Regions from separate parts of the Priestia sp. FSL P4-0332 genome, predicted to be linked through region 1. Evidence: riboswitches for the same ligand, from Rfam matches in the RefSeq annotation. Region 1 holds a riboswitch; each other region holds the start of a gene.
What was found. Region 1 has a riboswitch for cobalamin ahead of MKY06_RS15030 (cobyric acid synthase). Riboswitches for the same ligand answer to the same signal wherever they lie in the genome.
Positions count from the first base shown of each region.

Region 2: another riboswitch for cobalamin. It lies ahead of MKY06_RS24870 (ribonucleoside-diphosphate reductase subunit alpha); the one in region 1 lies ahead of MKY06_RS15030 (cobyric acid synthase).
Region 3: another riboswitch for cobalamin. It lies ahead of MKY06_RS13405 ((2Fe-2S) ferredoxin domain-containing protein); the one in region 1 lies ahead of MKY06_RS15030 (cobyric acid synthase).

Region 1 is NZ_JBBOUA010000001.1:2,949,478-2,956,616, forward strand. It holds gene MKY06_RS15020 (ABC transporter ATP-binding protein) at 1-488, opposite strand, end outside; gene MKY06_RS15025 (FecCD family ABC transporter permease) at 485-1,543, opposite strand; gene MKY06_RS15030 (cobyric acid synthase) at 1,749-3,275, opposite strand; cobalamin riboswitch at 3,368-3,547, opposite strand; gene MKY06_RS15035 (YdcF family protein) at 3,695-4,258, shown strand; gene MKY06_RS15040 (APC family permease) at 4,317-5,888, opposite strand; gene MKY06_RS15045 (nitroreductase family protein) at 6,312-6,959, opposite strand.
Region 2 is NZ_JBBOUA010000001.1:4,745,142-4,752,280, forward strand. It holds gene MKY06_RS24845 (hypothetical protein) at 1-177, opposite strand, end outside; gene MKY06_RS24850 (DUF2325 domain-containing protein) at 232-513, opposite strand; gene MKY06_RS24855 (DUF1540 domain-containing protein) at 721-879, shown strand; gene MKY06_RS24860 (hypothetical protein) at 946-1,149, shown strand; gene MKY06_RS24865 (ribonucleotide-diphosphate reductase subunit beta) at 1,179-2,222, opposite strand; gene MKY06_RS24870 (ribonucleoside-diphosphate reductase subunit alpha) at 2,239-4,482, opposite strand; cobalamin riboswitch at 4,616-4,801, opposite strand; gene menC (o-succinylbenzoate synthase) at 5,082-6,185, opposite strand; gene MKY06_RS24880 (o-succinylbenzoate--CoA ligase) at 6,189-7,139, opposite strand, start outside.
Region 3 is NZ_JBBOUA010000001.1:2,638,984-2,646,122, reverse strand. It holds gene brnQ (branched-chain amino acid transport system II carrier protein) at 1-280, opposite strand, end outside; gene MKY06_RS13420 (cation:dicarboxylate symporter family transporter) at 667-1,938, shown strand; gene MKY06_RS13415 (M42 family metallopeptidase) at 2,046-3,083, shown strand; gene MKY06_RS13410 (hypothetical protein) at 3,436-3,594, shown strand; cobalamin riboswitch at 3,741-3,919, shown strand; cobalamin riboswitch at 4,038-4,217, shown strand; gene MKY06_RS13405 ((2Fe-2S) ferredoxin domain-containing protein) at 4,319-4,699, shown strand; gene cobJ (precorrin-3B C(17)-methyltransferase) at 4,713-6,335, shown strand; gene MKY06_RS13395 (sirohydrochlorin chelatase) at 6,354-7,139, shown strand, end outside.

The sequences.
Region 1 (7,139 bases):
AGTAAGTAGTCAGGTTCTTGCGCTAGTGCTTTAGCCAGTAAAACCCGCTGTTTTTCTCCACCGCTTAGCGATTGAAAAGTATGATTTCTATAGTGCCAGACGTTTGTTAATTTCATCACGCTTTCCACCACTTCTTCATCCTGTGCTGATACAGTGCTAAACAATCCTTTTGCCTGATAAGGGTAACGTCCAAGTGAAACAATTTCTTGAACCGTAAATTCTAGCCCAATTTGATTTTCTTGCGTCATGACTGCAACTTTTTGCGCCAGTTGTTTTGGTGAATAAGCCTTCACTGACTTTCCTTCCACCTTCACTTCTCCTGATTGAATGGTTAATACATTCATAATTAAGCGAATAAGCGTTGTTTTCCCGCTTCCATTTGGTCCTAGTAAAGCGACAAAAGAACCTTTGTCTACGGTGAACGTGATGTCACGAACGGTTGGCTGCTGCTTATCGTATCCTCCTGTCACATTATATAGTTCAATCATGATATTCCTCTCTTCCGCATACGTTCTTTTACAAGGAGCAGGGTAAAAATTGGCGAACCAATTAAGGCGGTTACGACTCCAATCGGCAATTCACGAGGTTCTAATATCGTTCGTGCCAATAAATCTGCTAAAACCAAATAACTTCCTCCAATTAAAATAGAAAGCGGCAGTACATGCTTATGATTAGCTCCCGCTACGAGACGCACTACGTGGGGGATAACTAAGCCAACAAATCCAATTGCCCCAGATACTGATACCGCAGCCCCTGTTAATACGGATGCCCCTATTAAAATCATTCTTTTTTTCTTCTTTACGTCTATTCCCATAAACTGAGCGGATTGATCGCCAAATGCTAAGCCGTTCAGCTCTTTTACATGTAACAACAGCATAATTGTACCGATCAAAAAGAACGGCCCTAAAATTTGAATATGAGACCATCCTCTCATTGATACGCTTCCCATTAGCCAGTATAAAACCTGCCTTACATCTTCTTCGGGAGAAAGAGCCACAATTAATGAAATAAGTGCGCTCATAAAGGATGATAAAATAATCCCCGCTAAGATGATGGTTTCATTGGCCAAATTGCCGCTTGCGAGTTTCGTAATACCAAAAACTAAAAGAAGAGTAATAAAACCAGATACAATGCCGACTACAGGCAGCGTGAAGATAGACAAACCAAAAATACTCCAATGAAAATAAATTGCCATGACAGAGCCAAGGGTTGCACCTGAGGAAACCCCGATCGTATAAGGATCGGCAAGAGAGTTTCTTAATAGCCCTTGAAAGGCAGCCCCTGCTATTGAAAGCGAAGCTCCTACTAAAAATGCCACCAGTACTCTTGGAAAACGAATTTGCCAAATGATTAAATCCATGTTTTCCGGACCGTGATATAAGGATAGCCCGGTAAGGTGGCCAATAATAATTTTGATTGTATCTCCTACGGTTAACGAAACTGTACCAATAAATACGCCCATAATTACCGAAGTACATACAATAAATAAACTGACTATGTATAAAATAGATGCTTTGTTAAAAAAAATACGTTTAAAAATCAATACGTTCAGCTCCTCTAGGAAACGAGGCGTGATGTTTTACATTACATTAACCATTCATTTTCCTGTCCATAAACCATGCTTCCACCATGCATTAAGTTGGAAACAATCATCTTTTATTTGTTACGAGTGCTAGACTGTTGAACTAGGCAACGTAGAATAGCGTACTAAAGTTCTCGGTAAAAAAACAAGCGAAAGCCCCTACAAGCTATACTTTTTGTGTTTGCTCCGGGCTTTTATAGTTGTCTATTAAATGATACAGCTTTTCCATATCTACGGCTTCTCTCACATATGCTGCTGCTTTTGAAAAAGACTCCTCTTTTTGCAGGCGACTGTTGAATGTGTCCGTAATAGGCGGCAATTTTTTATGTTTACGAATTTGATTAAGCAAAGCTCTGCGCAAAGCATCGTTATGAAACACATCATGAACATACGTGCCAATGACGTTGTCTTTAACCGTTCCTTCTTTTTCATGCTCTACCACTGCAAAAGCTTCCGTGGTGCTCTTAGAAAACGTCTTTCCCATATGAATTTCGTAGCCTTCAATCGAAACTCTTTCACTTTCTAGCTGGACATACCCAGAAACTCTTTCTGTTTTTTTGCTGTTTGTCATAACGGTTTCCACCGGAAGCAAGCCCAGCCCTTTAATGGATTCAATCCGAGATTCTACTGCATCAGGGTCTGTAATTGTCTCCCCTAGCATTTGATATCCTCCGCAGATGCCAATGACGTGAACGTTCGTTGTGTTCAAAACTTGATTAATGGCTAGAGCCAGGCCGCTTTCTTGTAAAAACTGAGCATCTTCAATCGTATTTTTGCTTCCTGGTAAAACAATTAAATCAGGCGTACCTAATTGCGACGGCTTGGTTACAAGCCTCACGTGACAGTCTTCTTCTAAACTTAAAGGATCGATGTCTGTAAAATTTGAGATGCGCGGGTACGAGATAACCGCAATATCAATTTCTTTTAACGGATTCACAAGCGTTGAGTAATTTCTAAGTGATAACGAATCTTCCGCATCAATTTCCACGTTGTTCATATAAGGAATAACTCCTAGAACCGGAACACCCGTGTATTCTTCAAACCACTTCAAACCTGGTTTTAAAAGTTCTAAATCTCCTCGGAATTTATTAATTAACACCCCGATAACTCTAGACTTGTGTTCATCTGGAAGCAATTGAAGAGTACCCACTAGGCTCGCAAAAACTCCTCCTTTATCAATATCTCCTACTAACACAACAGGCGCTTGGGCTATTTTTGCAACGCGCATATTTACGAGTTCCCGATCGTTCAAATTGACTTCAGCAGGACTTCCAGCGCCTTCAATCACAATTCGATCATAATGACTGGCAAGCTCTTTATAAGCTTCCGTGATAACGTTTAAACCTTCATTAAAAAATTCTTGCCGATACTGAAAAGCAAACATATTACGTAGCGGTTTTCCGTGAACGACAATTTGAGATTCATGATCACGAGTTGGTTTAATTAAAATAGGGTTCATATTGGTTGTTGCTTCTACTCCAGCCGCTTCTGCTTGAATTCCTTGCGCTCTGCCAATTTCTTTTCCATCCATTGTAATGTATGAATTAAGCGCCATATTTTGCGATTTAAACGGTGCAGTTTGATAGCCGTCTTCTTTAAAAATACGGCAAAATGCTGTAGCAATCATGCTTTTTCCAGCGTCTGAGTGCGTTCCTTGAATCATAAGCGGTTTTCCTTTTTTCACTTTTTCCACTCCCTACCACATAAAAAAACCTTAACTGTAAAAGTCAAGGTTTGGTCATGCGCTCATTAACACATTGTCTTGACTTATTTCTCCCACCGAAAAATAAGGGGTTTTTAAAAGCAGGTCTCCTGGCTTATGCTTCATTTTACTTCTGCACCCTTCCTAGTTTGACTAGTGGGTCTTTGCAGGTTCATCCACATTTACAGTAGCGGGGGCTGCACCGGATTTACACCGATTTCCCTATTATCCTCCTTAGAGGCACTTTTAAAATCATTTATTCTTTATTGTAACGAATTTTATAACTATTCACAATAACGATTTTCTTCTATTATTATATATTACTGTGCTTATACTTATTTGGGTCTCGTATGCTATAATAACAATTATTTTCCAAACATCTTATGAAATAGCTAGGAAGGTGCTCACAGTTGAAGAAAAAAATGATTTATACCTTTATTGGTTCGCTTGTTCTTTATATAGTAATTATATCTTTTTGTATGTATCAAACTGCTCACAAGTCTGTTCCACATAACGCAGATTATGTCCTCGTTTTAGGTTCTAAAGTAGATGGTGATCAAATGTCTCCTAGTTTAAAAGAACGAGTAAAGACGGCCTTATCTTATTTACAAGCACATCAACAAACAAAAGTTATCGTAACGGGCGGAAAAGGATCCGATGAAGAAATTTCTGAAGCAGAGGCAGCCTATCGTTTTCTGCGGAAAGAAGGAATTAAAAAGAATCGAATTATAAAAGAAGATCAGTCAACTTCTACTTTTGAGAATTTTACTTTTACTAAACAGAAAGTTGATATTCAACACAAAAAAGTCGTGCTTGTTAGCAGTGATTTTCATTTGTTTCGCGCTTCTATTATTGCCAAGCGCCAAGGTTTTGATGTTTATCCTTTAGGCGCAAAGACACCAAATTCAATTAAACTTCAAGCCTACTTTCGTGAGTATGCTGCTATATTAAAAACATGGCTGTTTGATAAATAAATAGAGTACACGCCTATACAAACGAAAAACACGGCATGAATTCATGCCGTGTTTTTTATTAATCATCTGTATCGATAACTGCTTTTGGTAAACCTGTGTATTTCGCCCAGTAGAAAATACCAAGTGAAACAAGAGCAATTAAAATTAAGTCAAGCGGGTTGCTTAGCACACCTTGTCCTCCACCAAATGAACCTAGATAAGAGATAACAAGCATAATAATATAATAAGCAACTAGCCACCAAGCAGATTTAAGCTGCTGTGCAAATTTTACGACGTCAGTTGGTACATATTTCTTAAACGCTACGTAGATAACAACCATTAGAAGCTGTGATCCTAGCAGCCAAGAAATTGTCGTCCATCCTGACCAATATACGATGTATGAACAGAAAATAAATGAAACAGGAGCAATAACGCTCATGCCTTTTAATTTAAAAGGCTTCTTAAGGTCTTTTGCATTTACTCTGAATGCAGCAGCTGAAATTGGCGCAATCGCATAAGACAGAATAAGTGCCACTGAACATACGTTTACTAGCGCTTCCCAAGAAGGAAATGGCAGTGTCCAGAATACGGACATTCCAAATGATAGCCATAGTGACGCACGTGGAATTCCTGTTTTCTTATCTACTTTTGAGAAACGTTTAAATAATGTTCCATTACGAGACCAAGCATAAACTAAACGAGAAGTTGTATTCATGAAGATGTTCCCGTTACCGCCTGGTGATAAAATAGCATCAAAAATAACAAGCGTTACTAACCAGCCAAGGCCTAAAATAAGTGCAATATCTTTAAATGGTAAAGAGAATTGCTCTTGAATTGTTCCCCATCCTCCTGATAGCATATCAGCCGGGATGTTACCAATGAACAATACTTGCAGTGCTGTGTAAATAATCGCTGAAAGTACAATACAGATAATGAGCGCGATTGGAATATTACGCTGCGGGTTTTTAACTTCACTGGCTACAGAAACAATAGGGTGAAGTCCTAGGTAAGCAAACATAACGCCACCTGTTGAAATGGCTGCTTGAATACCATTAAAACCAAACGGAGCAAAATCGCCAGTTGTAAAGTTAGCTGATTTAAAGTGATAAGCTAACACGACGATAATTGTAAGAGGAACCGCATATTTGAACACAGATATAATGACATTTGACTTAGCAAATGCTTTTACACTTACGTAGTTAATGATAAAAAATAGCGTTAATAACGCGAACTGAAATAACCAGCCGATTGTAGTAGGCGATTCAGAACCATGTTTAGTTAGACCAGGAAGCCAAAACGCAACATACTGACGTACAGCCGTTACCTCGATGGCAATCAAGCTTGTGTAAGCAATAATGGTAATGAATGAAATTAAGTAACCCACTAAATGACCATGCGAGTAAACCGGATAACGGATAATTCCACCGGTACGCGGCAGCGCTGCTCCAAGTTCAGCATACACTAAACCGATAAGTAAAATAATGACTCCGCCAATCAGCCACGAAAAACTTCCGGCTGGACCAGCCTTTGACGCTACGTTACTAACCGCAAATAACCAGGCGGAACCAAAAATAGCTCCCATCCCAATTAACGTTAGGTCAAGTAACGATATTGATTTTTTAAATTTTCCTTGATTTCCTTGATCAGACATAAAATCCTCCTTTAAAATTCCCACTCCACATATCTACGCCCTTGCGTCCGATATGGGATTCTTTACATCATCCTCCTCTTACTAAGACCTCACAAGTGGATATGTTAACAAATATTCTCTAAAAAACCAAGTTAAAAACTTTATTTTTTTGTAAAACATCGTTGAATTGCTTATGTATAGCGCATAAATTCCACAGAAGATTTGAGGACTACTCCTCCTATTTAACCGCATTTTTCTTAGGTTAAACATAAAAGAATATTCAAACTATTTACTAAAAAAAGGGTCTGAGACATAACGAAATCAACCGCTAGAAGCAGCTACATACGCAACACCTACGCTTGCCATACCAATGAAAAAATCCGAACGATTCATCGTTCGGATTTTGCTTCAACTAAAATAATTTTGTCCGTACCTCTTTTTTTCTTATTTAAATACTTTTACACGTTCACTTAGCGGTTGAAATTCTTTTTCGCCCGCTGGCGCCACAGGATTACCAAATGGCATTTGAGCAATTAATTTCCATGAGCTTGGAATATTCCAAGCTTCTTTTACTTCATCGTCAATCAATGGATTGTAATGCTGTAAAGTTGCTCCTAGGCCTTCCAGCTCAAGCGCTGTCCAAATCACATGCTGCAGCATACCTGATGATTGGTTAGACCAAACCGGGAAATTTTCGCTATAAGATGCGAACTGCTTTTGCAATCCTTCAATTACTTCTTGATCTTCAAAGAAAAGAACTGTTCCATAGCCGCTTCCGAATAAGTTCATTTTTTGATCCGTATCTGAAAAATTTTCAGCTGGAACAATTTTACGAAGCGTTTCTCTCGTAATATTCCATACTTTATCATGCTGTTCGCCAAATAAAACAACTACGCGTGCGCTTTGAGAATTAAATGATGAAGGGGTATGTTTCACCGCAAAGTTAATAATTTCTTCAATTTTTTCTTCTGATATTTTTACATTTTTATCAATTGCATAAATAGAACGTCGGTTTTTAATTGCTTCATAAAAATCTTTTCCAACCTGTTGTTGATCACTTGATTTATCAAATAATTTATCTAAAAAACCCATTTTCCACACTCCTAATTGTTTGTTTTTTTAACTTAAATTGCATGTTTATACCCTTCCCCCTGATAAAAGGAGATAAACAAGGTATAATGAATTCTTATATCTCTAATTCGAGATATTAAACTAAAAAAATATTAATTGAAATTTAATTACTTTATGTAACTTACTTTACAATGATTATTT
Region 2 (7,139 bases), 1.8 Mb from region 1:
GGGCTTGCTATAGTATGTTTTAATGATTTGATGGACAGTTACTTGAACAAGCTGTTTCCAATCTATAGATGTTTTTTTCAAAAGAAGCTGCTGCTGATAAAATTTGTACGGACATCGAATAAATTGTTCGATGTGGTCGTTAGAGAGTGTCTTTATATGCACTTTTATCGGTTCCACCTATGTCTCACCACCCTAATTGAAATTCATTCTCAATAATAAGTAAAAATTAAATCATGAAATTTGCTCAATCACTTTACGAATAGCACTCCATGAATGTTTGACGAAATAAATCGGTTTTTTTTGTTTTTTTGCTTTCTCTTTAATGACTTTTGCCATATTGTGATTAATAAAATCCGTAATAACTAATACAACCCCAATATGTTCGGGTATTTCTCGCTTCACCATATTGCTTTTACGGCCATCTAAATGAATTACTTCATTAAATCCTTCTCCCGCTAAACGATCTGTAATATGCTTTAACCTGTCTCCTCCTACAACCATAACTGATGACATGTTTGTTCCCTCCCAATTAATTATTCATTTAATGATTTGACAACAACTTGTATTCTTTACTATATACACAGTTTAATTGAGAATGATTCTCTTTGTCAATGTTTAATTGATAAAAATTCTCAATTAAAATGAAAGTCTACCACCTTTCTTATAAGTTAGTTGAATTTTGACCATACTATAGCTATCACATACAAAGGAGGGTTAACGTTGGAACAAAACATTCTTTGTGAAGTAAATAACTGTCACTTTTGGAAAAATGGAAATCACTGCAGCGCAGAAGAAATTTACGTGGTAAGTCATAGCGGAAAACATGCAGCAAGCAGTTATGAAACAGACTGTAAAACGTTCAAGCCAACTGAAGCGTAACCCGCAAAAGGACAGCCTCTGGGTTGTCTTTTTTCTCTCTTCAAGATCATAAAAAAGGAGACTAATATGAAAACTGAACAACTGATTCATTTTTTTAAAGAAGAAGCAATAAAAGCAAATGAACAAACCTTTCCAATCTATGTACAATCGTTTACTCATTTATGGACATATAAATGGGGAACACTTGAAAACATTCCAGAAGAAATTGATGACTTAATTACCACACGTGCATTAGAACTTGGACTTATTCACTTAAAAAAAGCTGACTAATCAATAAGGAAATTAGTCAGCTTTTGTATTTATAGATCATCAAATCCATTCGCATCTGATGCTTTTGTATATTGTCTTGATTTCTGTTCAAAGAAATCCGTTTTCCCTAAATCTACCTCTTGATAAGCAATAATCCAACGAAGAGGATTTTCAATCGGTGCTTCTGGGAAAGCAGCTCGACCGAAGCCTAACTGATTACAGCGTTTATTAGCCATGTATTCAATATACTGCTGCAGTTCTTTCATCGTGATGCCGTCGAATTTTTCTCCGATAACAGATTCCGCCCATTCAATTTCAAGACGAGCTGCCTCTTGGAACGTTTCAACTACAAACGTTTCTAGCTCCTCCGTACGATAAGCTGGATTTTCATTTAGTACTTCCTTGAAAATCTTTTCAAATAACCCAACGTGAAGCTGTTCATCACGATTGATATAGTTAATCATCGTAGATGTCGCCACCATCTTTTGATTTCTCGCAAGATTATAGAAGAAAGCAAATCCGCTATAGAAGAAAAGGCCTTCTAAAATAACATCATATACCATAGACTTCAAAAAGTTTTCAACCGTTGCTTCTTCGCTAAATGCTTTATATCCGTTTGTAATAAAGTCATTTCGAGCGCGAAGCTTTTCGTCTGTGCGCCAGTATTCAAATACTTCATCTTGTTTTCCTTTTGGTACAAGACTTGATAAAACATATGAATACGAATGATTATGAACCACTTCTTGCTGCGCTAAAATAATCATTAGAGCATTAATCGAAGAATCGGTTACATAGTCAGCTACTTTGCTAGCATAATCTGATTGAATACTGTCCAGTAGCGCCAGCAAGCCAATAATTTTTAAAAAGCTCTCTTGTTCGTCAGCCGTTAACTGAGGGAACTGCTTAATATCTTGACCCATATTAATTTCAAACGGCGTCCAGAAGTTAGCTAGCATACGTTTGTATTTAGGGAACGCCCATGAAAATCGGACGTCATCCCAGTTTAGAATATTTGAGCTCTTGCCGTTAATGATTCCTGTCGAACGGTTCGGAGCTGTTTCGTTCATTAATTCTCGTTTTAACATGCTTGTCATCAATTATTCACTCCTTTTAACTATGACAGCTTTCACATTCTTCAATGACTTCACTTGATGTTGAACGTACGTAGTAGGTCGTTTTTAACTTTTCTTTCCATGCCGTCATATGAAGATCCAGCAGCTCTTTTGCTCGGATATCATTTTGCACATATAAGTTGAATGAAATGGATTGATCAATATGGCGCTGTCGCTTGGCGTTTTGCTTAATGCTCCAGTGCTGATCAATTAAATAAACGGACTTATAATACCAGTTTGTTGCTGGTGATAAATCTGGTGCCGTCACCGGGATTTTATAGTTTTTCTTTTCCTCTGAATAAAACTTACGGAAAATCGGATCAATACTTGCAGTAGAACCCGCGATAATAGATGTTGATGAATTAGGTGCTACAGCCATTAAGTAGCCATTTCTTATCCCATTGCTTTGAACTTCGTTACGCAGTTCACTCCACGCTTCGCTTGTGTATTTACGTGTTTCAAAATAAGCGCCTGACTCAAAATCTGAGCCTTTAAATAATGGATATGCACCTTTTTCTTTAGCTAAGTTCATGCTTGCCTGTACGGTTAAGTAAGCAATTTGCTCATATAATTCATCGCAATATGCTACCGCTTCATCTGTTTCCCATGCTATTTTCTTTAAGGCAAGCAAATGGTTCCAACCAAATGTGCCAAGCCCTACTGCGCGGTACTTTTGGTTTGTTAGTTTTGCTTGAAGTACCGGCAAATCATTTAACTCAATAACGTTATCAAGCATGCGTACTTGAATTGGAATTAAACGTTCAAGCACATCTTCAGTTACGGCTCTCGCTAAGTTGATAGAAGAAAGATTACATACAACAAAATCGCCCGGATTCTTTGTAATAATAATTTTTCCGTCTTCCGTAATTTCCTCTGTTACGACCGTTGTGCTTTGGTTTTGCGTAATTTCTGTACATAAGTTGCTGCAGTAGATCATGCCCTCGTGGCGGTTTTGATTAGCTCGGTTAACCGTATCACGATAGAACATATAAGGCGTTCCGGTTTCAAGCTGCGAAAGCATAATGCGCTTGAAGATTTCAATAGCAGGTACTGTTTCTCTTGAAAGCTGTTCATTATTTACACACTCAGCGTAACGAGTGCGGAACGAACCGCTGCCTTCTTCTTCATCATAAAAATCTTCTAACGAGTAGCCCATCAGCGTACGAACTTCGTGAGGATCGAATAAGTGCCAGTCTTCACGTGCCTCTACTTTTTCCATAAACAAATCTGGCAAACATACGCCAGTGAATAAATCATGCGTGCGCTGACGTTCGTCACCATTGTTCAAACGCGCGTCTAAGAATGAAAAGATGTCTTTGTGCCATACGTCTAAATATACGGCAATAGCTCCTTGTCGTTGACCTAGCTGATCGACACTTACAGCCGTATTATTTAGCTGTTTCATCCATGGAATTGTTCCTGATGATACGCCTTTAAAACCTTTTATATCACTTCCTCGGCTTCTAATATGACCGAGGTAGACACCAATTCCGCCTCCATTTTTACTAAGCGTGGCCAAATCTGTATTGCTATCATAAATACCGCGTAAGCTGTCATCAATCGTATCAATAAAGCAGCTAGATAGCTGTCCGTAGCTCTTTCCTGCGTTTGAAAGTGTTGGTGTGGCAACCGTCATATATAGACTAGAAAGCGCCCAGTACGCTTCTTTTACTAATGCTGTTCGATTTTCTTTCTTTTCTTGAGACATCAGCGTCATAGCAATGATAAGAAAACGTTCTTGCGGTAATTCGTATACGCGCTTATCATGTGATGTCGCTAAATAGCGATCTGCTAATGTCAACAATCCAATGTATGTAAATAAACGATCGCGTTCAGGAATAATGACTGAAGCAATTTCATTAATTTCTTCTTCTGTATATGTTTTTAATAGCTGCTTATTATAAATGCCAATTTTTGTTAGTTCTTGAATAAGCTGATAAAACGAACCGTACTTCTCTTTTTTATCGTAACCTCGGTTGTCCGCTGCTTTTCGATATAGTTCGTTTAAGTAGACGTCTGCCGCTACGTACGTCCAATCGGGTTCTTCCATTGAAATACGCTCTAAGGCTGCCAAAATTAGTACGTTTGCAACCTTTTCGTCCGTCATATTTTCCTTTACTGTAACAGTTTGAATAACCTTTTCCTCATACAAAGAAAAATCAAGCTGCGTAAATTCTTTTTTTAAACGTTCAATATATGCAGTTAATTCATGTAGAATTGTAGGCTTTAATGTATTCACCATAAATATGGCTCCTCTCTTCACTTCAAAATAAAAAATCGCTCACCGTACCTCGGTGAGCGAATAGAACGAAGATAGAAGAAGACACTAAGTCTTTTCTCAATCCTCGCTCTACCCTCTCACCTCCCGAAGAAGATAAAACGACATAAAAAAGGCAGGTCTCCTGACTTATGCTTCTTTTTACTTTAAGGCCTTCCCATGATGTTTACTCACAGTGGATCTCCTTATTTCATCAGCATTCACAGTTGCGGGGACAGCTTTGGATTTTCACCAAATTCCCTTTTAAGTCTTTTTATCAGACACCTTTTTCACTGGAAAACACAAAATATAGTATTTTATTATGGATTTCAAAACAACATATTGTGTTATGTTATAAACACATTATATAGGACAACTTAGAAAACTATCAACCTATTTTCAAAAATAATTTTGTTTTTTACGATAAAACTCTTCGACCTTTTTCATCAAACTATTCCATCATAACATGTTTTGACACGCTTGATGGAACAATGTGCTCTTTTTAAAAAATTTGTCCTATTTTTCTACTAAACATTGACAACCTCAATAAAAAAAACCGTTTTTCATAAAAAAACGGTTTTTAATTATTTGTATTCTTTTTCAAATGCTGTGATTGTTTTGATAAACTTTTTATCAATATCGTATCCTATCCCCGGTTTTCCCTTCACCTTTATTACTCCGGCTTCTACCTCTACTTCGGGCTTAATAATATCTTTTTCCCAATAGCGAGACGACGCAGAAATATCACCTGGTATCGTGAAAGAAGGCAGTGTGGCAAGGGCGATATTATGAGCTCGTGAAATCCCTGCTTCTAACATTCCTCCAACCCAAAGTCTTACACCATGCTGGGCGCATAAATCATGAATTTGCTTTGCTACGGACATTCCGCCAACTCGACCGATTTTCACATTGATAATCTTACAGCTTTCTTGTTCAATTGCATGACGTGCATCTTCATAGCTCACAATACTTTCATCTAAGCAAATCGGCGTCTTCATTTGCTTTTGTAACAATCGATGATCAAGGATATCATCAGAACTTAACGGCTGTTCGATCATCATTAAATTCAATTCATCTAGTTTCTTCAATGAATCACTATCGCTTAACGTATAGGCTGAATTGGCATCAGCCATAAGAGGAATGCTTGGAAATTCATCTCGAATTTGTTTCAGTAGCTCATAGTCAGCACCCGGCTTAATTTTCACTTTAAAGCGCTTATAGCCATCTTTCATGTAAGTCTTTATTTGTTCTTTCATTACGGAAATGTCATTTAAGCCAACTACCACTCCAGCTTCTACAGCAGGCCTTACTCCGCCAATTACTTCAGATAACGGCTTATTTTGCCGCTTTGCATACAAATCCCATACAGCACAGTCCAAAGCTGCTTTAGCCATGTTATTTCGCTTTAGAGGTTTGAATAGCTTTTGAACATCCTCTGGTTTTTGAAGCTGCTGATGAAGAAGCGAAGGAATTAAAAAATCGTCTAACATATGAAAACACGTCTGAATCGTTTCTTCCGTATACCAAGGAGATGAAAAAGCAACGACCTCTCCCCACCCTGTAAAACCTTTTTCATCTTCTACTTCCAGCAAAATCAATTCTCGATCCTGCACCGTACCATAGCTTGTTGAAAAAGGAGAAAGAAGCTTCATGTCAATTTTATAAAGATGTACTTTTTTTATAATCATCGATTAACTACCTTTCTGTATGAACGATGATAGCTTCCGGCGTATGATTTTATTAGAAGCCGTTCGCGGCAGCTCCTCTACTCGAACGAAATACTTTGGAAGTTTGTACTTCGCTAAAAATTGTTGCATGTGTAAAGATAATTCTTCATCTGAAACGTCTTCTTTTGTAACGATGCATGCTGCCGGAACTTGTCCCCATTTTTCATCGGCTACTCCCGTTACACCAGCCTCTTTAACAGCAGGGTGCTTCAATAAAATATTTTCAATTTCAGCTGGATATACATTTTCTCCACCTGAAATAATGAGGTCCGAACGTCTGTCTAATACATATAGGAAGCCTTCTTCATCCACTTTCCCGATATCTCCTGTATAGAACCAGCCTTGTTGAAGGGCTTTTTCAGTAGCTTCAGGTTTATTTAAATATCCTTTTGTAACATTTGGACCTTTAACAATGATTTCTCCTGCTTCGCTTGTTTCATTTCCTTTTTCATCTACAATTTTCATTGCACATGGAAATAATGGTTTACCTGCTGATCCCAGTTTTCGCAAACTGTCTTCAGGTGAAAGGGTAACGAACTGTGAAGATGTTTCTGTCATTCCATACGTTTGATAAACAGGAATTTCTTTATTCACACAAGCCTCTAAAATAGTAAGCGGTGCAGGTCCTCCTCCTAAAAGCATGCAGCGAAACGTATGCGGATATTTCCGTTCCCCTAACTCATCAAGCATATTGGATAGCATGGAAGTGACAACCGAAATAATCGTTACCCCTTTGTTTTCAATCGCTTCATTTACTGCTCTTGCTTCAAACCGTTCTTCTAAAATGATTTTCATTCCGTAAAAGACGCTCCGCATTAAAATAGATAAGCCGCTAATATGAAACAAAGGAACCGCTATAAGCCAGCAGTCTTTTTCATTTAATCCTAAATTAAGCGCTGAGCCAACGGAACTCCA
Region 3 (7,139 bases), 310 kb from region 1:
TTGCCAAGTATAAAATTGTAGTAAAGATAATACCGAAAGCTGGATGTACGCGACTAGCTAAAGACTGCAGATCCTCTTTTCCGGAAAAACCAAATGCGAGAACACCTAGAAGAGGTAGACCTACACCCGTTACTAAAAATCCAGCGTTTGCTGACCAAATATTGCTTCCAGCAGACTGACCTAACATTGCAGGGAAGATTAAATTACCTGCGCCGAAGAATAGGGCAAAAAGCATAAAGCCAATAACCACTATAAATGAAAAAGGAACTTTGTTTGACACATTAAAACCTCCAAAATTATAAATGCTTTTTATTATCGTGTTGAATAATTAAAATTTTCAGAATTTTATATTCGAATAATAAAAATAAACATGTATCGTATTATACTAACCTAAAATGCATATTTCAATATAAAATTTTATTTTTTTAATTTATTCGCTGAAATAGCAAAAATAGAAAAATACTTAGCAAAAAAATCTCAATATACAACAATTATTTGATATGATAAAACAGAACCGTGGCTTTTAAAAATTCGCATGTGCGGCCTTACATCCTTTTAGTAAAGAATTGTTTACACAAGGTGCTTTGAGGATGTATATTTATACACGGTTCGCGGAACCGCATATGCTCGATGGATGAAAGTCAACTGTGCGAAAGGAGCAAGAAAGTGAAAAGGTTAGGTCTAGCAACTCAGATTCTAATTGGACTGATTTTAGGGGTAGCTGTAGGTGCTATTTTTTATGGAAGCGATACAGCCATTTCTATTTTACAGCCGGTTGGAGACATATTTATTCATTTAATTAAGATGATTGTCGTACCGATCGTGATTTCAGCATTAATCGTAGCGGTCGCAGGAGTAGGCGATATCAAAAAATTAGGTAAGCTTGGCGGAAAAACAATTCTTTATTTTGAAGTTGTTACAACCATTGCTATTGTAGTGGGGATTATTGCCGCGAACTTATTCCACCCTGGTGCAGGGGTTGATATGGGACATATTGAAAAAAGTGATATTTCTCAATATGAGGCAACGGCAAAAACGTCTGAAAGTACAGGGATTGCTCAAGAGCTTCTTCATATTGTTCCGACAAACGTCTTTCAATCGGTAGCAGAAGGCGATCTTTTACCAATCATTTTATTTTCCGTACTGTTTGGTGTAGGCGTAGCTTCGATTGGAGAGAGAGGAAAACCTGTTTTAGCCTTTTTTGAAGGCGTCTTGGATGCAATGTTTTGGGTAACTAATTTGGTGATGAAATTTGCTCCAGTAGGTGTATTTGCACTTATTGGTGTTAATATTATAAAGTTTGGTGTCGGATCACTTATTCCATTAGGAAAATTAGTGTTCGCCGTTTACTTCACCATGATTTTCTTTGTGCTTGTGGTTCTTGGGATTATTGCTAAAATGGCTGGAACAAGCATGTTTACGCTGATAAAAGTGTTAAAAGACGAGCTGCTTCTTGCTTTTACAACGGCAAGTTCAGAAGCCGTTTTACCATCTCTTATCAAAAAGATGGAAGACTTCGGTTGTTCTAAATCGGTTACATCGTTTGTTATTCCAACGGGCTACACGTTTAACTTAGATGGTTCAACCATTTATCAGGCGCTGGCATCGCTGTTTATTGCTCAAATGTACGGCATCGACCTTTCCATTATGGATCAAATTCAGCTCCTTCTTGTGCTAATGTTAACCTCAAAAGGAATGGCTGGTGTACCAGGGGCATCGTTTGTAGTTGTACTTGCTACACTTGAATCTATGGGCTTCCCTCTTGAAGGCATGGCATTTATTGCAGGAATTGACCGCATTCTTGATATGATGCGTACCACAGTTAACGTAGTAGGAAATGCTTTAGCTGCTATTGTAATGTCCAAGTCTGAAGGCGAGTTTGATAAGCAAAAATCATTAAATTACACAAATGAATTAAAGAAATCAAACATAGCTTAAAACAAAAAAGCCGGGCAGCTGCCCGGCTTTTTTGTTTGGAGCTGCCTGTTATCTTTTTTGAAACATATGGTAAAATAAAAGAAATGAGAGACAAAGGAAGTGTCATAATGACGGAAACTGTTCAGTTAATTAAAAAGCTTGTTTCGATTCCCAGTCCTTCTGGAAATACAGAAAAGGTAATTTCATTTGTCGAAGACTATGTAAAAGAGCTAAATATTCAAACGTATCGCAATCGAAAAGGAGGCTTAGTCGCTACTATTCCCGGTAAAGATACAGATCACCACCGCATGCTGACGGCTCATGTCGATACATTAGGTGCTATGGTAAAAGAAATCAAACCGAGTGGACGTCTGAAAATCGACCTGATTGGAGGGTTTCGCTACAATTCTATTGAAGGAGAATATTGTGAAATTGAAACTTCATCAGGAGAAGTATTTACAGGAACCATCCTTATGCATCAAACATCTGTTCATGTGTATAAAGATGCAGGGAAAGCTGAGCGGAATCAAGAAAATATAGAAATTCGACTGGATGAAAAAGTACATAGCGCAGAAGATATTCGCAGCCTTGGAATTGAAGTCGGCGACTTTGTTTCGTTTGATCCTCGTGTAGAAATAACAAAAAGCGGTTTTATTAAATCTCGTCATCTCGATGATAAAGCAAGCGTAGCTTTATTGCTTCAGCTCATGAAAACAATTCAAGAAGAACAGATCGAACTGCCATACACTACGCACTTTCTCATTTCAAATAATGAAGAAATTGGGTACGGAGGAAATTCCAACATTACGCCTCAAACAGTAGAATACTTAGCGGTTGATATGGGTGCTATGGGAGATGGACAATCTACTGATGAATACACCGTGTCTATTTGTGTAAAAGATTCAAGCGGCCCATATCATTACGGTTTGAGAAGGCATTTGGTGGAGCTAGCTAAGCAGCATGATATTCAGTACAAATTAGATATTTATCCGTTTTACGGATCAGATGCTTCTGCTGCTATTCGTGCCGGACACGATATCGTACACGGCTTAATTGGTCCAGGAATTGATTCTTCTCATGCGTTTGAGAGAACGCATCAAGATTCATTGAATCATACGTATAAGCTTCTTTATTACTATGTGCAGTCGAACATGGTTCTGCTTTAAGAAAGGAATATTTAATTAATGTATTTTTATGCAAAATAAAGAACAGGACGGGATTGTGATGTCTGTCCTTTCCTTTCCTAAAAAAGAAGCCGGCTGTCCGGCTTCTTTTTTTAATAAATACTATATATTTTTTTACTGGTGAAGCAACAGTGGGTTAAAAAAGCACCTTTTTTAAAGAGGTACAATACTGCTTAAACCTTTTGTACATTGTGTTCATTTACAGAAGTTAAAATGTTTTTAAATTTTTAAAAGTTTCTTGTGACAAGTTTTGTAGAATGGGTTTTCAAAAGGAAATGGTTTCAGCATAATGTGGATATAGCGATCACTACAATAATCGGAGGCGAATCTTTTCATGTGGGTACTGACGGTATATGCTGGAAAAGAAATGAAAATGTTTGAATTTGAAACTGAAAAACAGGCGAGAGAAGCTTTTGCTAAAACAAATGGCTGTAAAGTTCTTTCAGAAGTTGTGTATTATAATGATCCTCATTTAACATTAGTAGCTATATAATGAAAAAACAAGAGCTGATTTTATGCTCTTGTTTTTTTATAGATACTTGTATCTTCCGAAAAGAATAGAGTTGAAATAAAAAAAAATGTACGCTATGATATGGTAGTTACTTCTATTATTCTGATAGTTTAAAAGGTTCATATATATCAAACAGCAACAGTAAAGATGCCAAGAAGGCTTAATAGGGAAACTGGTGAAATGCCAGTACTGTCCCCGCAACTGTAAGTGTGGACGAACGAGTATAACCACTGTGAAAAAATCACGGGAAGGTTTTCAAGTAGAATGATACACAAGTCAGGAGACCTGTCTTTATTGTGAAGTTTCTATTTCTCCGGGGAGCGGGAAGGGAAACGTTGGCTTAAAGTGGCATTCGTGTACACTCTTATTCTGACGTTTTACCCGCTCGCATATTAGCGAAGTGGGTTTTTCTCATATCCTAAAACTACATATCGTGCAAAAAAGGTGCGCAATGTTCACATTGCGTTAAATGGGAAGTCTGGTGTAAAGCCAGCGCGGTACCCGCCACTGTGAAGAGGAGCTGATTGCATATGCCACTGTATTCGGGAAGGCGCAATCAAGTGATGAATCGAAGTCAGGAAACCAGCCTTTTTCTAATGCGAAGCTTACCCTACGGGATATAGGTGGAAGTGCAAAAACTTAGTTTGAATTTTCTGCGCCTCTATCATTGATAGAGGCGCTTTTTTTAGTAAAGGAGCGAATGAGTGTGACGACGTGGAACTTAAATGGAACAAAACATCACGTATTGATTTGTAATGGAAGCAGCTGTATGAGAAAAGGTGGAGAAGAAGCCACGCAGGCTATTCGAAATAAAGTGACGGAACTGGATTTGGATGAAACGGTTCATACAACGCGTACGCGCTGTAACGGACGATGCAAAGATGCTCCTGTAGCTATCGTCTATCCTTCAGGAGATTGGTACAAGCAGGTCACTGAAACCGTGGCTCACCGGATTGTCAAAGAGCATTTAGCAGGAGGCTGCAGTATAAAGGAATCGCTTATTTATGAATGTGATCAAAATGGTTTCGTTTCTCCGGAAAACAGTGACTCCATAGAAGGAATTGACAAAGTAAAAAGTAACGCATAAAGGAGGAGCTAGCATGAAAGGTAAACTGTTAGTTATTGGATTTGGGCCAGGAAGCTTTGAACATATTACACAGCGAGCAAGAGAAGCCATTCAAGAAAGTGATATGATCATCGGTTATAAAACCTATGTGGAACTAATTCAAGGACTGTTAACGAATCAGCAAATTATTAGTACGGGAATGACCGAAGAAGTAAGCCGTGCACAAGAAGCTGTAAAGCAAGCTGAAGCGGGCAAAACCGTAGCTGTCATTTCAAGCGGAGATGCAGGAGTATACGGAATGGCAGGCCTTGTGTATGAAGTGTTGATTGAAAAAGGCTGGAAAAAAGAAACGGGCGTAGAGATGGAAGTAATTCCTGGCATTTCGGCTATTAATTCATGCGCATCTCTCCTTGGAGCGCCCGTGATGCACGATGCTTGTACGATTAGTTTAAGTGACCACCTTACGCCTTGGGAGCTAATCGAAAAAAGAATTGAAGCAGCTGCACAAGCAGATTTCGTAGTGGCTTTTTACAACCCAAAAAGCGGAAGACGAACAAGACAAATTGTTGAAGCGCAAAGGATTCTATTAAAGTACCGTTCCCCTGATACGCCTGTTGGTCTTGTTAAAAGCGCTTATCGTGACCGTGAAGAAGTCGTAATGACCAACTTAAAAGACATGTTAAACCATGAAATAGGCATGCTGACTACCGTTGTTGTCGGAAATTCATCTACATTCTTTTACGACGATTTAATGATTACACCGCGAGGATATCAGCGGAAATATACCCTCAACCAAACGGAGCAGCCGCTAAGACCGCATCAGCGACTTCGAAAAGAAGCAGAACCATGGGCTCTCGATCAAGAAGAGACTGTAAAGCAAACAGCTTCAGCTATTGAAGCAGTTCAGAACACAAGAGAAGAAAAAGCAACTTCACGAGCTCTTGCAGAAGAAGCGCTTCAAGCAATTTTAGGTGAATCCACTTCTGCGGTCGTACACCAGCCAATCGAGTCTATCTTTGAAGTAGCAGTTAGTCCAGGACTTGCAAATAAGAAATTCACGCCTGTTCAAATGACAACACTAGCGGAAGTTGTTGGTGAAAAAGGTACGATGGAGTATACACCTGACCATCAAATTAAACTGCAAATTCCAACGGCCCAGCCGGATATAATCATTAAAAAGCTCCAAGCAGCTTCCTTTTTACTATCTCCGGTCGGAGACGTGTTCACAATCAAAGCGTGTGATTTTTGCGATGGAGAAAAAAGCGATGCTATTCCACATACGGAAGAATTACAAAAGCGCCTCGGGGGAATGGACATGCCAAAAGAGCTGAAGCTTGGTATCAATGGATGCGGTATGGCTTGTTACGGCGCTGTTCAAGAAGATATCGGCATTGTCTATAGAAAAGGTGCGTTTGATTTATTTTTAGGAGCTAAAACGGTTGGACGCAATGCGCATTCAGGTCAAATTGTGGCGGAAGGCATAGCACCCGATGACATTGTTGAAATAGTGGAGAACATTATCCATGAATATAAAGAAAAAGGTCATCCTAATGAGCGATTTCATAAATTCTTTAAGCGTGTGAAGAACGTTTATGGATTCGACTATCAAGATATAACACCAAAAATAAAAGTAGAACCAGCTCCGTGTGGAGATTAAAAAATAGGAGGACATTATATGAAATCAGTTTTATTTGTTGGTCATGGAAGCAGAGATCCTGAAGGGAACGATCAAATTCGCGAATTTATTTCGACTATGAAGCATGATTGGGACGCATCTATTTTAGTAGAAACGTGTTTTCTAGAGTTTGAACGTCCAAATGTAAGTCAAGGTATTGATACATGTGTGGCAAAGGGAGCACAAGATGTAGTTGTAATTCCAATTATGCTTTTGCCTGCTGGCCACTCTAAAATACATATTCCGGCGGCTATAGATGAAGCTAAGGAAAAATATCCACACGTAAACTTCGTATACGGACGTCCCATTGGCGTTCATGAGGAAGCCCTTGAAATTTTAAAAACGAGATTGCAAGAATCAGGAGAGAATTTAGAAACTCCAGCTGAAGACACGGCTGTTATTGTCTTAGGGCGAGGAGGAAGTGATCCTGATGCAAACAGTGATTTATATAAAATTACGCGCCTTCTTTGGGAAAAAACAAATTATAAAATCGTCGAAACTTCTTTTATGGGCGTGACCGCACCACTGATTGATGAAGGCGTGGAGCGATGTTTGAAATTGGGCGCTAAAAAAGTGGTTATTCTCCCGTATTTCTTATTTACAGGAGTATTAATTAAGCGATTAGAAGAAATGGTGAAGCAGTATAAAATGCAGCATGAAAACATTGAGTTTAAGCTAGCCGGCTATTTCGGTTTTCACCCAAAACTGCAGACAATTTTAAAAGAACGTGCTGAAGAAGGATTAGAAGGTGAAGTGAAAATGAACTGCGATACGTGTCAATATCGC